3 regions of the Micromonospora sp. CNZ280 genome follow, and region 1 is predicted to be linked to each of the others. Evidence: riboswitches for the same ligand, from Rfam matches in the RefSeq annotation. Region 1 holds a riboswitch; each other region holds the start of a gene.
What was found. A riboswitch is a leader RNA that binds a small molecule or an ion and turns the genes downstream of it on or off. The one in region 1 is predicted to bind S-adenosylmethionine.
Positions count from the first base shown of each region.

Region 1 (5,200 bases):
CCGGCACAGCCGCTTGACGCCGAACGTGGCACGGTGGGCGGAGATGAACCGGAAGCGGCTGGTCACCGATCCATCTCCTTCGCGAAATAGGCGGCTGCCTTGCGCAGGATCTCCTTCTCCTGCCGCAACTCCGCGTTCTCACGCCGCAGGCGGGCGATCTCGGCGTCCTTGTCGGCCACCGACAGCCCGTCCCCACCCGAGACGGGCTCGGCGGCCTTGGTCTGGCGTTCGGCGGCGCGGACCCAGTTGCGCAGCGTCTCGTGACTCATCCCGAGCTCACGCGCCACCTGGTTGATAGGCCGCTGCGACGAACGGACCAGGTCAACCGCGTCACGCCGGAACTCTTCCGTGTACTTCGATGGACGCCCCAACGGGACACCCCTTCCTCTGGACCAACATCCAGTCTCAGGGTGTCCACATCTCAGGGGGAAGCCCAAGGATCTGGTAGAACTGAAAGAACTGGTTGAAAAATACGGTAAGAATCACCGGATTGAGGGAGAAGTCCAAGGAACGGGAACCAAGAGCAGGGTTTTCTACATGTACTTCTACAGGGAGAGCGACGACCTGCCACGAGACTGGCAGCCTGATGAAAGTTACCTGAATACGGATCGACTAGAGCACCACAAAAACGATCTCATCGCATCAATAACCTGGTCGGACGCCGACCCGGAGAAGAAATACCACAGTTACAACAAAAGCAAGGAAGGGAAGATCCTGAAGCGCATGTATTTTATTGAGGATCGGCTCGTTCAGTGACGCTGACCCAACCGGTCGCGGTCGCGACGGCTCCCCTGATCCTGACCAGCTCCCGCCCGGGCGGCTCGGATCAGTCGCGCCGCCGGATGCGGCATGGGAAATCGTAGGACCCGGTCCGAGCGGATCGGCCGACCAGGAGCGCATGGGCAAGTCGGACAGCAGCCAGACCAGCCGGGCGGCGTCGTAGCCGGTGTCGCAAGATCCGGATGTCCGGGTCACCGGGCCGCCACAGCAGCGTCCGCACCTCCTCCCACGGGAAGTCGGGCAGCTCGATGCTGCCCGAACGCCGTCGGCTGCGCTGATGCGCTCCACGTGGTCGCCTGGGCCACCGACGCCGCCGACCGGGTCCGCCGCCAGGCATGGAAGAAGGCTGTGCCTCAGCTCGGCTCCGGATCTTGTTAGGTTTGGCTCGTGATCGACACTGGTGCAGCAGTCGAGTGGGTGATCGCGCACGGTGACGAGCCAGACGGGCACCGACTGGCGACGGTGCTGACCGGGGTGTGGCCAACGCCGCTGGACGTGGCGGACGCGTTGTTCGCCGACCAGTCGCCCGAGGGTGGTTTCCCCGCACCCTGGTCGACCGGTGCCCCCTCCGTGGCGGCAACGTGCGAACGGCTCGCCCAGATCATCGAGTTGGACCTGCAGTACAGCTCACGGGTTGACCGGTGCGTCGATGGGCTCGCCGCGCTGGTCGCGCCAGACGGCACGGTGCGCTCGGCGGTGGATGCTGGACGCCTACCGTCGCCGGACCCACTCCACCTACCTGCCAACGTCGGCTGGTGCCTGGCGGTCCTGGACCGACCCGAGGCGGCCGGCCGGGCCGCCCGGGCGGTGCGCGAGGGCGTCGAGGCCTCAGGTGCCTGGCCATCGTGCCTCACCACCACCTGGCTCGCCGCCGCCCTGCTGTGGGCGGTGGGGCTGCGTGCGGACGCGGACCAAGGGCTGGACATCCTGGCGCGGCGGCTGCTCGACGCGCCGCCGGCCGACGTCGCCCGCGCCGGATGGGCACTGCGGACGGCGTTGCTGCCCCCGGACCATCCGGTGTTTCCCGCTGTGGTCCGGCGGCTCACCGCCACGCAGCGTCCGGACGGCTCGTGGCCGGTCGACGGTCCACGCGCCGAGCAGGTGGCGGTCGCCATCACCGCGATAGCCGCCGTCGCCGGCCTGGTGTGAACCCGCGGTACGGCGGCACGTGAGGGTGGTCATAACGGCTGGACGGCGCACCGTCACGCCCTGCTAGCCTCGGCGTCAGGTCATGAGCGCCAGCGTCAAGCCCCGGCTTGCTGGCCGGCAACCCTCGTCCACGTAGGGGTGCCCCGGGTGAGGACCAGGCACCGGAGCAGGCTCCGGTGCAAGCGTGGCCTGGACCCAGGTCAAGCACCGGCCTGGAGGAGAGCTGTGTCCGTTCGCATCGACGCCCCACTGCCGGCCCTGACCCGGCGCCGCCACGTCGACATGATGCGGATCTGCAGCGCCGCGTGTAGCTGACCGCGCCGCTTCCCTTCCCTCGGATTTACCCCAGCGGTACGCCCACCGGGCGCACCGTCGGCGTTGCACGCCCGTGCGCGTCGCCCGCACCACCTCGGAGACTCCTGTGCGATTCACGTCTGCCTTGACCCGGGCCGCTGCCCTCACCGTCGCCGCCGTCCTCGGCACCACCGCGCTCACCGCCTGCGGTGACGACGCCGCCGGCGCGGCCGACAACCCCTACAACCTGCTTCAGCCCGGCGTGCTGCGCGCCGGCACGCTCACCGACGCACCGCCGAACGTCTACCTGAAGGACGGGACGTTCACCGGCTTCGACAACGACCTGCTGGTCGCGGCCGCGGCCAAGGTCGGCCTGAAGGTGGAGTTCGTCGGCACCGACTTCTCCGCGCTGCTGTCGCAGGTCGCCAACCGCAAGTTCGACGTTGGCAGTTCCTCGATCACCATCACCGAGGCACGGAAGAAGACCGTCGACTTCGGCAACGGCTACGACTTCGGCTACTTCGGACTCGACGTCCCGACCGGCTCCACCATCACCAGCTTCGACCAGCTCAAGGGCAAGCGCGTGGTCGTCGTGCAGGGCACCGTCCAAGACGACTACGCCACCCGCGAGGGCCTCAACCCGGTCCGCGTGCCGGACTACAACGGCGCGATCAACCAGCTCAAGGCCGGCACCGCGGACGCCTGGATCGCCCCCGCCGAGATCGGCGAGAAGTCGGCGGCCGAGAGCGGCGGCAAGATCAGCGTGGCGGCCAAGGAGCTCAGCCCGGCCCCGACCGCGTACGCCTTCGCCAAGGAGAACGACGCGCTGCGCGAGGCCCTGGACAAGGCGCTCGACCAGGTGATCGCCGACGGCACCTGGGCGCGGCTGCAGGAGCAGTACTACCCGGGTCGGCCGATCCCCGTCGAATTCAAGCCGGGTAGCGGCACGGTCGCGGTCGGCTGACAAGTACGGGCCCCTTCGCAATGCCTGGCGAGCTGGAAGGGCCCCTCTTAACAGGACGAACGAGCGAGCGGGGCGGTAGGAGAAGCGAACGATGGATCCGTTGAGCACGTTGTGGGAGACCTTCTTCGACTGGGACTCCATGCGCGAGGCGCTGCCCGAGATGCTGACCGTCGGGCTGCCCAACACGCTGATCCTGGCGGTCTCCGCCGCCCTGCTCGGCTCGGTGCTGGGCATGCTGCTGGCGGTCGCCGGCATCTCGCGTACCCGCTGGTTGCGCTGGCCGGCCCGCGTCTACACCGACGTGTTCCGCGGCCTGCCGGCGGCGGCGACGATCCTGCTGATCGGCGTCGGCCTCGCGCCGCTCGGCATGGAGATCTGGGGCCCGAACCCCTACCCGCTCGGGATCCTCGCGCTGTCGCTGATCGCGGCGGCGTACATCGGGGAGATCTTCCGCTCTGGCATCCAGTCCGTGGAGGCCGCGCAACTGGAGGGTGCCCGCGCCCTCGGCTTCTCCTGGGGTGAGGCGATGCGGGTCGTCATCATCCCGCAGGGCGTGCGTCGCGTGCTGCCAGCGTGGGTGAACCAGCTGATCGCGCTGATCAAGGACTCCAGCCTGGTGTACTTCCTGGGCCTGCTGGCCAGCCAGCGGGAGCTGTTCCGGATCGGGCAGGACTACGCGGCGAACACCGGTAACCAGTCGGCGCTGCTGCTGGCCGGACTCTTCTACCTGGTGCTGACGGTGCCGCTGACCCACGCGGTCAACTGGATCGACCGCCGCCTTCGGCACGGGCGCCCGGCCGTCCCGGCCGGTGAAGACGATGACCTTGCGCTACAGAGCGCGGGGGAAGGGGGGCCGCGATGAACACCTCGGTCAGCGTGAGCGTCCGCGACGTGCACCTCGCCTTCGGACCCAACCGGGTGCTCCGTGGCGCGGACCTGGATGTGGCCCGCGGCGGGACCGCATGTGTGATTGGCCCGTCCGGCTCCGGCAAGTCCACCCTGCTGCGGACGATCAACCGCCTGATCGAGCCGGACCGCGGCGACGTGCTGCTCGACGGCCGCAGCGTCCTCCGGGACGACCCGGACCAGCTCCGGCAACGGATCGGCATGGTGTTCCAGCAGTTCAACCTCTTCCCGCACATGAGCGTCCTGCGCAACGTCACCCTCGCGCTGCGGCGGCTCCGCAAGCTCTCCGAGGAGGAGGCCGTGGCGGTGGCCCGGCACCAGCTGGACCGGGTGGGGCTCGCCGCGAAGGCCGACGCCCGGCCGGCGCAGCTCTCCGGCGGGCAGCAGCAACGGGTAGCCATCGCCCGCGCGCTCGCGCTGCAACCGCAGGTGATGCTCTTCGACGAGGCGACCTCGGCGCTGGACCCCGAACTGGTCAAGGGCGTGCTGTCGCTGATGGCGGAGCTGTCCGCGGGCGGCATGACGATGGTGGTGGTCACCCACGAGATGGGCTTCGCCCGTGAGGTGGCCGACACCGTCGCGTTCATGGACCGGGGCGTGGTGCTGGAGGCGGGCTCTCCGGCTGCCATCTTCGAATCAGCCGAGCACCCCCGACTGCAACGCTTCCTCGCCCAAGTCCTCTAGTGGCACGGCGCCTTACTCGCCGCACCACCAGTTCGGAAGAACGCGCTCAACGGGCCGTGATGCCTGAAACGCCTGCGGCCGGCGGCAGAGCAGAATGCCGCTCGGGCCCGCTCCGCGCCACGGTTACTGGCCCGTGGATCGCCCTGCCGATCCGATCCGGATAGCCTCGGCGATCAGGAGTACCGGCCGGCCGGGCAGCGGAACCGAGCGCGTGGTCCTATCGTCCGTGCGTGACTCTGACGCAGTATTTCGTCGCCATGAGCATCGATGGGTACATCGCTGAACCGGCCGAACAGCTTGACTGAGGTGATCTCAACAAGATTCGGGTAGGTAGCGGTATTCGAAGTGGGTGAGATGCAGTGCGGCGCGGACGGTATCGCCGGTTCTTCGTGGGCTGGCGGTGCTGTGCCGGAGGCTGCGCCA
Region 1 is NZ_JAAOYP010000004.1:440,970-446,169, forward strand. It holds one part of gene FHX32_RS29175 (IS3 family transposase) at 1-140, opposite strand, end outside; one part of gene FHX32_RS29175 (IS3 family transposase) at 140-371, opposite strand; gene FHX32_RS29180 (hypothetical protein) at 349-756, shown strand; gene FHX32_RS29185 (transposase) at 850-1,158, shown strand; gene FHX32_RS29190 (prenyltransferase/squalene oxidase repeat-containing protein) at 1,168-1,929, shown strand; SAM riboswitch class IV at 2,008-2,120, shown strand; gene FHX32_RS29195 (ABC transporter substrate-binding protein) at 2,351-3,187, shown strand; gene FHX32_RS29200 (amino acid ABC transporter permease) at 3,279-4,049, shown strand; gene FHX32_RS29205 (amino acid ABC transporter ATP-binding protein) at 4,046-4,777, shown strand; gene FHX32_RS29210 (transposase family protein) at 5,090-5,200, opposite strand, start outside.

Region 2 (5,200 bases), on a different contig from region 1:
GCGTGGAACGGCGAGTGGCCGGAACCGACGACGTCCACCGTCAACTACGGGGCCGGGTCGGTCACGCCGAACCTGGCGGTCGTGCCGGTCCGGCACTGCACCGACTGCCCATGGGGGGTGGATCTGCCGACCTTCGGCGTCTACACGCACAAGGACACCCACGTGATCATCGACATCGTCGGCTTCATCGACGACGGCAGCCTCGCCAACGGTCTGCGCTTCGACCCGAAGACGCCGACCCGGATCGTGGACAGCCGGATCGGTCAGGGCCTGCCCACCAACCCCGGCCCGGCCGTGATCGGCACGGTCACCGCGCCCGGATCGGTGGTGGCCGACAACACCCGGGCGCTGGCGCTCAACGTCACAGCGGTCAGCCCCACCGCCAGCACCTACCTGAAGCTGTGGCCGAACGGCATCACCGGCATCGACCAGCCGGACGTGAGCAACCTGAACGCCGCGGCGGGACAGACGGTGGCGAACGCCGCCGTCACCCTGATCGGCCCGACCGACCGGTTCAACGTCTACAACCACTCCGGCACCACCGGCGTGGTGGCCGACGTCGTCGGCACGTACTGGCTCTACCCGGGCACCGCCAGCGGTTCCGCCGGGCAGGGCGTCTCCGGTGACACCTCGCGGTCGCCGTACAACCTCGGGGACCTGCCGACGCCGGACAAGGTCCGGGAGTGACCGGCTGACCCGCTGGCACCACCGACCGGCGGTGGCCTTCGCGCAGGCGAAGGCCACCGCCGTCGTCTTTGTCGCCGCGCTACAGCAGCGGCGCCGACCGGCTCGGCTCCGGCGTGTCCGGTACCGCCGGGGTGGGCGTGGGTTCCGGGTCGGTGAGCTTCTTCCAGGCGCTGACCCCGACCCGGCCGGTGTTGCCCAGGTCGATCGGCCCGTCCAGCTCCACGACCTGCGGCGGCTGGCCGGCGGCCGGGGCCACCTCCAGGCGCTCGCCGTTGGTCGCGACCACCGTGGAGTCGGTGACCAGGTTGCGCCAGAGCAGGGCGGCGCCGGCCCGCTCGCCCGGTTGCAGGACCAGCGGCCGGGGCGGGTCGTCGAAGCCCGAGGTGATGCCCTTCGCCCCCTCGACCACCTGGACCGGGATCGGCGTGCCGTCGTTGTCGAGCAGCCGCAGGGCCGGGTAGCCGTGCAGCGGGTACGCCGCCGTACCGCAGTTGACCAGCTCCACCCCGAGCGCGCGCAGCCCCATCGCGGCGTCGGTCCCGAGGGCCCGGACCCGGACGCCCGACTCCGGGCATGCGGCTGGGCCGTCCCCGGCCGCCGTCGGGCTCGCCCCGACCGCGCCGGACGCGGCCGGCCCGTCCCCGCCCATCCCGGCGTGGCCGCCGGTGCAGGCGCCGAGCAGTAGCGCGGCGGCGATCGGCGGGCCGAGAAGCGCGTGGCGGCGGCGCGCCACCGGTCGGAATGCCATCCGCCGATCCTCGCACCCACCCACTCCCGCCCCGCATGCCCGTCCCGCGTTGCCATCCGGCTCGCGCGTCCCGGGCGGCCACCCTGCCCGCATCCTGGGTTGCTGTTCTGCTCGCGCGTCCCGCGTTGCCGGCGCTCGTTTCGGGTTGCCGCCCGGCCTGGGCCTCCTGGGTTGCTGTTCTGCCGGCACGTCATGGGTTGCCGCCTGGCCGGGCCGGCCCGAGGCGGGGGAGGTCAGTCGGCGGCTGGCGGGGTGGAGGGCGGGGCGGTCAGGACCGCGTCGAGCAGGCCGGGGTAGAGGCGGTCCAGCTCCTCGCGGCGCAGCCGGACGAAGCGGCTGGTGCCGGCGACCCGGGTGCGGGTCAGCCCGGCCTCGCGCAGCACCTTGAGGTGGTGGCTGCGGGTGGCCTTGGAGACGCCGAACTCGAAGGTGCCGCAGGCGTACTCGCCGCCGCCCTCGGCGAGCGCGCGGACGATCTGGAGCCGGACATCGTCGGCCAACGCGGCCAGTACGGCGGTGACCGGAACGTCGCGCAACTCGGGTTCGTGCAGCTCCATGTGACCAGTGTAACCGTTGTTCGACTTTCGTCGAACATCGCCCTAGGGTCGGTGGCGTTGGTTCGAAGATACTCGAACATAGGAGTTGTGGATGCGCTCTCGGGCCGCCGCCTTCCCCCTGCTCGCCGTGCTGAGCTGGGGCGTGATGTTCCCCGTCCTGGCCAGCGCACTGGTCCGGGTCGACGCGCTCAACCTGACCACCGCCCGGTACGTCCTGGCCACCGCGATCCTGGTCGCTCTGCTGCTGTTCCGCGAGGGCGCCGGCGCGCTGCGGCCCGCTGGCCGGGCCACCGAGGTCGTGGCGCTCGGCGTCCTCGGGTTCGCCGGCTTCAACCTGCTGATCAACCTGGCGCTCGGGCAGGCCGCCCCGCAGCAGATCGCGCTCTTCGCCGCCACCATCCCGCTGGTCACCCAGCTGGTCCGCTGGGCGCGCGACGGCGTACGCCCGCGCCCGGCGCTCTTCGCGCTCTCCCTGGTGGCGCTGGTCGGCATCGGTCTGGTGCTCACCCGGGGCCGGCTGGACGGCCTCGGTGAGTTCGGCGTGGGCGCGCTGCTGACGACCGGCGCGGTGCTCGGCTGGGCGGTCTACACGCACGGCGGGAGCCGGTTCGGCGAGTGGTCGCCGCTGCGGTACACCACGCTGACCTCGCTCGCCGGCACGGCCGCCATGCTGGCCGCGAGCGTGCTGGCCGACCTGGCCGGCTGGCAGCACGCGCCGGCCGTCGCCGACCTCGTCGCGGTCGCCCCGCAGCTGGCGTACGCCGTCATCGTGGCCGCGGTGGTCGCGGTGCTGGCCTGGAACACCGGCGTGCAGCGGCTCGGTGCGGCCAACGCGGCGCTGTTCATGAACCTGGTTCCGGTGACCACGTTCGCGGTGCAGATCGCCCGCGGCTACCGGCCCGGCGCGGTGGAACTGGTCGGCGTGGCGCTCACCATCGCCGCCCTGGTCGCCGCCAACCTGGCCACCCGGCCGCGCCGCGCCACCCGGCCGCGCCCGGCCAACCACGCCGAGGCGGTGGCCGTCGCCGACCCGGTGGCGGTGGTCGACCCGGTCGCCGTGGTCGGCCGGTAGGGGCCCGCTCACACCGTGGGAACCCGGCAGAGGTACGCCGGGGGGAGTGCATAGACTCGGCGGCACAACTGCATACCTCATCCAGAGGGGCTGAGGGATACGGCCCGACGACGCCCCGGCAACCACCCCGCGCGCTCACCGCTGAGCGACCGGCGGGGCAGGTGCCAATTCCGTCCCCGCCGCAGAGTGCGATGCGGGGAAAGATGAGAGGACTCCTCGACATGACGTCGACGCTCGCCGCCTCCGGCATCGACACCGCCGCCAGCCCCGCCCGCGCCCTGGTCTGCCGCGCCTGCTCGGCCCGCTATCCGCTCGCCGCCCAGCACGCCTGTTACGAGTGCTTCGGCCCGCTGGAGGTCGACTACGACATCGCCGAGCTGGCCAAGGTCACCCGTGAGCAGATCGAGGCCGGCCCGGCCAACCTCTGGCGGTACGCGGCGCTATTGCCGGCCGGCCAGGACCCGGCGGCCCGGGTGACCCTCGACCCGGGGCTCACCCCGCTGGTCGCTGCCCCGCAGCTCGCCGCCGAGCTGGGCATCACCGCGCCGCTCTGGGTCAAGGACGACAGCGCCAACCCGACCCACTCGTTCAAGGACCGGGTGGTGTCGGTGGCGCTGACCGCCGCCCGGGCGCTCGGCTTCGCCCGGTTCGCCTGCGCCTCGACCGGCAACCTGGCCAACTCGGTCGCCGCGCACGCGGCCCGGGTCGGCGCGCCGTCGGTGGTCTTCATCCCCAGCGACCTGGAGCAGGGCAAGGTGGTCACCACCGCCGTCTACGGCGGCGACCTGGTCGCCATCGACGGCTCGTACGACGACGTGAACCGGCTCTGCGGCGAGCTGGTGGAGACCGACGAGTTCGAGGACACCGCGTTCGTCAACGTGAACGTGCGCCCCTACTACGCCGAGGGTTCCAAGACGCTCGGCTACGAGGTGGCCGAGCAGCTCGGCTGGCGGATCCCCGCCCAGGTGGTGATCCCGATGGCCAGCGGCGAGCTGCTCACCAAGATCGACAAGGCGTTCGCCGAACTGGTCGAGATCGGCCTGGTCGAGGCGCCGGCCGGCGGCTGGAAGGTGTTCGGCGCCCAGTCGGCCGGCTGCAACCCGATCGCCACCGCGCTGCACGCCGGCACCGACACCATCACCCCGGTCAAGCCGACCGGCATCGCCAAGTCGCTGAACATCGGCGACCCGGCGGCCGGCCTCTACGCGCTGGAGGCGGTGCGGCGCACCGGCGGCTGGATGGAGTACGCCGCCGACGACGAGATCCGCGCCGGCATCCGGCTGCTCGCCCGGACCACCGGGGTGTTCGCCGAGACCGCCGGCGGGGTGACCGTGGCGGTGCTGCGCAAGCTGGTCGAGTCGGGGCGGCTCGACCCGGCCGCGGAGACCGTGGTCTTCAACACCGGCGAGGGGCTGAAGACGCTGGACGCGGTGGCCGGCCAGGTCGGCCCGACCCACCGGATCAAGCCGTCGCTGCGCGCCGCCCGCGACGCCGGCCTGCTCGGCTGATCCGAGATCCACACGACATCCCGGAAACAGCGGTCTCCGGCCCGGTCGGACACCGCCGTTTCCGGAGAACGGAGTGGGTCGACCCGGCGCGCGGAGCCCCGACTCGGCCGCTCACGCGAGGCGGGATCACCCGGACGGGGGATGCGGCCGATCCGCCGGGTAACGGGCTTTTCGCTCTGGGTGCGGAAAACCTGCCGTCGGGGACTTGACGGTAGGAACCGGACGGCGCAAGATGCTCCGTGCGGGAGGGCGTATCGCCGAAAGACTTGCGAGTCCTTACGACCCAACGCCGGCGGCGTTGTGCGAGCGTCCCTCCCGACCAACCTCCCGATCGGGCCGGCGAAATTCGCTGGCCCGATCGTCGTTGCGGGGCGCACCCTCGCTGCATGAGCATCACGATCGCGCCGATCGCGGCCACCGACCAGGCCGCGATCGACGCGGCGTACCGGGTCGGAGCCGCGGCCAACGACGCCGACCTGCCCGACTTTCCGCCGTTCTGCCGGCGGCGGTTCGAGGCCGCCGTCCGGCACCCGATGCCGGGCACCGCCGCCCTCTGGGCGCTGGCCCGACTGGACGGCGAACCGGCCGGCTACCTCGCCCTCGACCTGCCCCAACTGGACAACACCGA
Region 2 is NZ_JAAOYP010000001.1:1,524,534-1,529,733, reverse strand. It holds gene FHX32_RS07260 (choice-of-anchor D domain-containing protein) at 1-687, shown strand, start outside; gene FHX32_RS07255 (DUF4232 domain-containing protein) at 767-1,435, opposite strand; gene FHX32_RS07250 (metalloregulator ArsR/SmtB family transcription factor) at 1,669-1,992, opposite strand; gene FHX32_RS07245 (DMT family transporter) at 2,084-3,064, shown strand; SAM riboswitch class I at 3,139-3,274, shown strand; gene thrC (threonine synthase) at 3,286-4,572, shown strand; partial or broken gene FHX32_RS07235 (GNAT family N-acetyltransferase) at 4,959-5,200, shown strand, end outside.
Region 2: it holds a riboswitch for S-adenosylmethionine, as region 1 does, so the genes downstream of both, thrC (threonine synthase) here and FHX32_RS29195 (ABC transporter substrate-binding protein) in region 1, are expected to answer to the same signal.

Region 3 (5,200 bases), on a different contig from region 1:
CGCCCTGGATGAACTCGTTCACCACCAGGGTCAGCGTGCCGATCACCGCGGCCAGGCCGCCGACCAGCACCACCGCGGTCGCCAGTGACCGGGGCAGGCGGGCCCGCAGCAGCCAGCCGACCGCGGGCGCGAGGAGCGCGGAGAGCAGCAGGGCGACCGCGAGCGGGATGATCACGATCCGGATGGTGCCGACGATCTTGAGCAGCGCCCAGGCCACGACGCCGATCACGATCAGCCGCCAGGACCAGGCGGCGGCGATCCGCAGCGCGTGCGGCACGTCCGCGTCGTCGCGGCTGGAGGTCGAGTTGTGCATGGCGGCCGGCGGCTCCGCCCCGACCACCGTCGCCGTCACCGGGGCCGCCGGCCCGGGAGCGGCCGGGGTGGCCACCTCGGCCGGCTCGGGAACCGCCGCGGACCTGGTCCGGCTGGAGCGCACCGATTCGCGTCCCGACTCGTACGCGCGACGCAGCCGTCCGCGTACCCGCTCGAAGCGGCTCAAGCGCACCTCCTGGCATGAGAACCGGCCCGTCCACGGTGTCAGGTCGCACAGGATACGCCTGACCATGTCACCGTAGGGCAGTTCCGCCACCCGGTGCCCCGGCGCCGGGCGGCGTAACCACCGGCCGCCGGTCAACCCGGACACGGTACCGTCTGCGGCGTGACCGCCGACAAGAATCTCGACTCCGGCCTGCCGATCCGGCTGCTGCACGACCGGGTGCTGGTGCGGATGGAGGGGAGCGAGGGCGAGCGCCGCTCCACCGCCGGCATCGTGATCCCGGCGACGGCCGCCGTGGGCAAGCGCCTGGCCTGGGCGACCGCGGTCGGGGTGGGGCCGAACGTCCGCTCCATCGTCTCCGGCGACCGGGTGCTCTTCGACCCCGACGACCGCTCGGAGGTCGAACTGCACGGCCGCGGGTACGTGCTGCTGCGCGAGCGCGACGTGCACGCCGTCGCCGCCGAGCGGGTGGAGAACGACTCCACCGGTCTCTACCTCTGATCCGGCCCGCGTCCGCCCGCCGCCACCCGGTCCGGCCGGCACGCCGCCGCCCTCGCTGACACGCCGTCCCGTCGCCGACGCGGCCGGCCTCGTTTGCACCGCTCCCCGCCGGGAAGCCAGCCGCACCACCGGCCCTGGGGAGGGACGATGCCGGTACTCGTGAAGAAGGTGTTGCTCTGGGGCTTCGTCGCGTTCCTGATCTACTTCATGGCGTTCCGGCCGGAGGGCGCGGCGGAGATGTTCAAGTCGATCGGGGCGGGGCTGATGGCGATGTTCCAGGGCTTCGGTGACTTCCTCACCAGCCTGATGAGCTGACCGGCGCGGCGCCGGCCCGGGGTGCGGGCACCGCGCGGGGCATCCGGCGTCAGGGGTGCCCGGGTGGCCAGGGCGCGGCCGGGCGCGGGCCGGGCCAGCCGTAGCCGGCCGGGAAGACCGGCGGCGGTGGCGGGGCCAGCACCACCGGGATCGGCACCACCGGCTCGTCGGGCGCCTCCACCGGCCGCTGCGAGCCGTCCGGGAAGCGCAGGTGGTAGCGCTGCCCGTCCCAGATCCCGGCCGGCGCCTGCGGATCCCTCCCCACGAAGAACGAGCGGTACGCGGTGATCGCGTCCAGCAGCTCCCGTTCCTCCCGTGCCGTCCGTTCCCTGTCCACCGGCCGGCGGTCCAGCCCACGCAGCGCCCCGTCGCGCAGCAGCGCCAACCGGGTCGCCGCGAACTGGTAGCCGCGCATCGCCTTCACCCCGGCGTCGCCGCCCACCCGGCGGGCCCACACCCGGGCCGCGTGCCGGCGCCCGAGACTGCTCAGCGCGGCCACCTCGGGCGGGGTGAGCCAGCCGGCCCGGACGTAGTCGGGCAGGGTGCGCTCGGTGAGCCGCCCCTCCCAGGCACGCAGCCACACCGCCAGCCCGACCATGCCGAAGAAGATCGGCACCATCACGCCGATGAAGCCGTACAGCATGATCAGTGCCTGGCCGGTGGCCTGGGTGAGGGTCGGCAGCAGGTTCCAGGTGCCGTGCAGCATCATCGCCAGCAGCAGGCCGGCAACCGGGGCGAGGAACCGGACCCGCCGGTCCGCCGTCCGGGCGGCGATGCCCAGGCCGACCCCGGTCATCGAGGTGAACAGCGGGTGGGCGAAGCCGAAGAGCAGGATCCGGACGATGAAGATCGCGATCACCTGCTGCGCGCCGGTCGCCGGGCCGTACCGGTCCACGCCCGACGCGTAGCCGTAGCCGCCCAGGTAGAGGATGTTCTCCACCATGGCGAAGCCGACCGCGGAGAGCCCGCAGTAGACCAGGCCGTCGGTGATGCCGGACCACTCCCGGCGCCGGAACACCAGCAGCAGGATCGGCCCGAGCGCCTTGGTCAACTCCTCGATGAACGGCGCCACCAGCACCGCGGTGAGCGCGGTCGGCAGGCCCATCTCGGCGAACACGCCGGCCGCGAACCCGTTGACCTCCAGTGAGGCGGCGGTGGAGACGAACGCACCCCAGGCGAAGCAGAAGACCAGGTACTTGAGCGGTTCCGGTTCGTACCGGTCGAGCCAGAGGAAGCAGGCCACCAGCACCGGGACCGGCAGGATCGCCGCGGCCACGCCGATCAGCAACGCCTCGATGCCGAGTTCGTCGTTCAGCACCGACACCATGTAGATCGCGCAGGCGGTGATCAGCAGGAACACCCCGACCAGCACGAGGATCCGCCGCCAGCCCAGCCGGCGGCCCGGCATCGCGGGAGCGCCGGCGGGCACGACGGCGACGGCGGGCGCGGTGGGCGACGGCGGTCGGGGACCGCCGGGCGGGGTGTCGGCCATGCGGTCAGCGTAGTCACCCCCGGCCCGCTGTTCCGGTCGCATCGGCGGCCGCTATGCTGCGGTCAGGTCACGAGTGCCAGCGTCAAGCCCCGGCTTGCTGGCCGGCAACCCTCGTCGAGGTTCGCGGTGGGGTGCCCCGGGTGATGACCGGGCCCGGCCCGATCCGCGCGCCGGGCAAGCGCGGACCCCGCCCTGCGCCCGCCCCGGGGTCCCTGGACCCGGAGGTCGTGCCATGACCATCACCCTCGTACCCCCGTCGCACCGCGCCCGCACCGCGCCCCCGGCCGGGCTCGACGTGCTCGGCGTGCCCGGCGAGATCAACCTGGACTACGCGGCCACCGCGCCGTGCGCGCGGGCCGCGGCCGACGCGGTGGCCGAGCTGCTGCCCTGGTACGCCAGCGTGCACCGCGGCGCCGGGGCGCTGTCGCGGCGCTGCACGCTCGCCTACGAGCGGGCCCGGCAGACCGTCGGCGACTTCTTCGGCGCCCGCGCCGACGACCACGTGGTCTTCACCCGCAACACCACCGACGCGCTGAACCTGCTGGCCCGGGCGCTGCCGGCCGGCACCACGGTGGTCTCCTTCGCCGCCGAGCACCACGCCAACCTGCTGCCCTGGCCGCGCGGCTCGGTCCGGCTGCCGGTGCCCGGCTCTCCGGGCGAGGCGGTACGCGCGCTGGACGCCGCCCTCGGCGAGCTGCGCCGCGACGCCAGTCCCGGCGTACCGGTGCTGGTCGCGGTGACCGGGGCGAGCAACGTGACCGGGGAACGCTGGCCGGTGGCCGAACTGGCCCGGGTGGCCCGGCGGCACCACGCCCGGATCGCGGTGGACGCCGCGCAGCTCGCCCCGCACACCCCGGTCGACCTGCTCGCCCTCGACGTGGACTACCTGGCCGTCTCCGGGCACAAGCTGTACGCGCCGTTCGGCGCCGGGGTGCTGATCGGCCGGGCCGACTGGCTGGACGCCGCATCGCCGTACCTGGCGGGCGGGGGCGCGACCAGCCACGTCGGGGCGGCCACCCACGACGTACGGTGGGCGACCGGCCCGGCGCGGCACGAGGCGGGCACCCCGAACCTGCTCGGCGCGGTGGCGCTGGCGGCGGTCTGCGCGGCGCTCGACGGCGCCGACCGGGCCGCGCTGCACGACCGCGAGCAGGAGCTGCTGGCCCGGCTCCGGGACGGGATCGCCGCCCTGCCGCACGTGGTGGAGCTGCGCACCTTCGGCCCGGACGCGCCCCGGGTGGGCATCGTGTCGTTCGTGGTGGCCGGCCGGGACTCGTCGGCGGTGGCGGCGGAACTGGCCCGCGAGCACGCCATCGGCGTCCGGGACGGCCTGTTCTGCGCCCACCCGCTGGCCCGCCGGCTGCTCACCGAGGCGGCGAACCGCAGCGGCCGGCGCGACCTTCCGCCGACCGCGCTGCGCGCCAGCATCGGCCTGGGCAGCACCGCCGAGCACGTGGACACGCTGCTCGCCGCGCTGGCCGCCCTCGACTGACCGGCCGCGCCGGGATCGGCACCCGGCGGGTTCAGCCCACCGGCGGGGCGGTCGGCGGCTTCGGGGCGGTCTCCGGCGCGCTCTCGCCGGTGGGCCGCTCCAGGTCGCCGAAGGACTGCCGGATCAACCGGTTCGCGTCCTCCTGGCCGATCCCGGAGGCCACCATCAGATCACTGGCGGTGGTGCGCACCTGGGCGATCACCACGCTGCCGGAGAAACCGACCCCCTGGGCGTACGCCCGGCCGGCCTCGCTGACCGCGCGCAGCGCGCATTCCCGGGCCTTCTCCGGCTCCTCGTTGTTGGCGAACTCGTGCTTGAGCAGGCGGACCGACTCGGCGAGGTGCTTGACCGCGTCCGGCATCGGCTCGGGCACCGACTCCTCGTCCTCGATCAGGGTGACCGCGCGGCGGATCAGCGTGCCGCTGTTACGCATCGCCCGGTCGATCGGGTCGGCCGCCTCGGCGTAGTGGGTGAGTTCGTCGCGCCGGTGCCAGCGGGCCGGCGAGAGGGTCACGGTCTCCTTGGCCCCCTCGATCGCTTCGCTGAAGGTGGCCAGCTCCTCCTTGTTGTCGCGGAGCCGTTCCAACGCCCGCTGGACCGCGTCCCGGTCCCGGCTGCGCAGCCCCTCGGCCGCGGCGTCCAACTGGGCGGCGAGCAGGTCCAGCGCGGGCCGGGCGGCCCGGTTGATCACCCGTAGCGGGTTGAGCGGGAGCAGGATCGCGGTCACCAGCAGCGCGATCCCGCCGCCGACGAACGCGTCGACGAACCGCGGGATCTCCAGGTTCTCGGTGGACGGGGTCAGCGTGACGATCAGCACGGCGGTGGCGGCGGCCTGGATGACGATCCCCACGCTGGCCCCGGCGAAGACGGTCAGGATGACAGCCAGCGTGACCACCAGTCCGAG
Region 3 is NZ_JAAOYP010000001.1:1,502,913-1,508,112, forward strand. It holds gene FHX32_RS07135 (AI-2E family transporter) at 1-565, opposite strand, end outside; gene FHX32_RS07140 (GroES family chaperonin) at 659-997, shown strand; gene FHX32_RS07145 (hypothetical protein) at 1,145-1,312, shown strand; gene FHX32_RS07150 (PrsW family intramembrane metalloprotease) at 1,362-2,846, opposite strand; SAM riboswitch class IV at 2,870-2,991, shown strand; gene FHX32_RS07155 (aminotransferase class V-fold PLP-dependent enzyme) at 3,037-4,296, shown strand; gene FHX32_RS07160 (FUSC family protein) at 4,328-5,200, opposite strand, start outside.
Region 3: it holds a riboswitch for S-adenosylmethionine, as region 1 does, so the genes downstream of both, FHX32_RS07155 (aminotransferase class V-fold PLP-dependent enzyme) here and FHX32_RS29195 (ABC transporter substrate-binding protein) in region 1, are expected to answer to the same signal.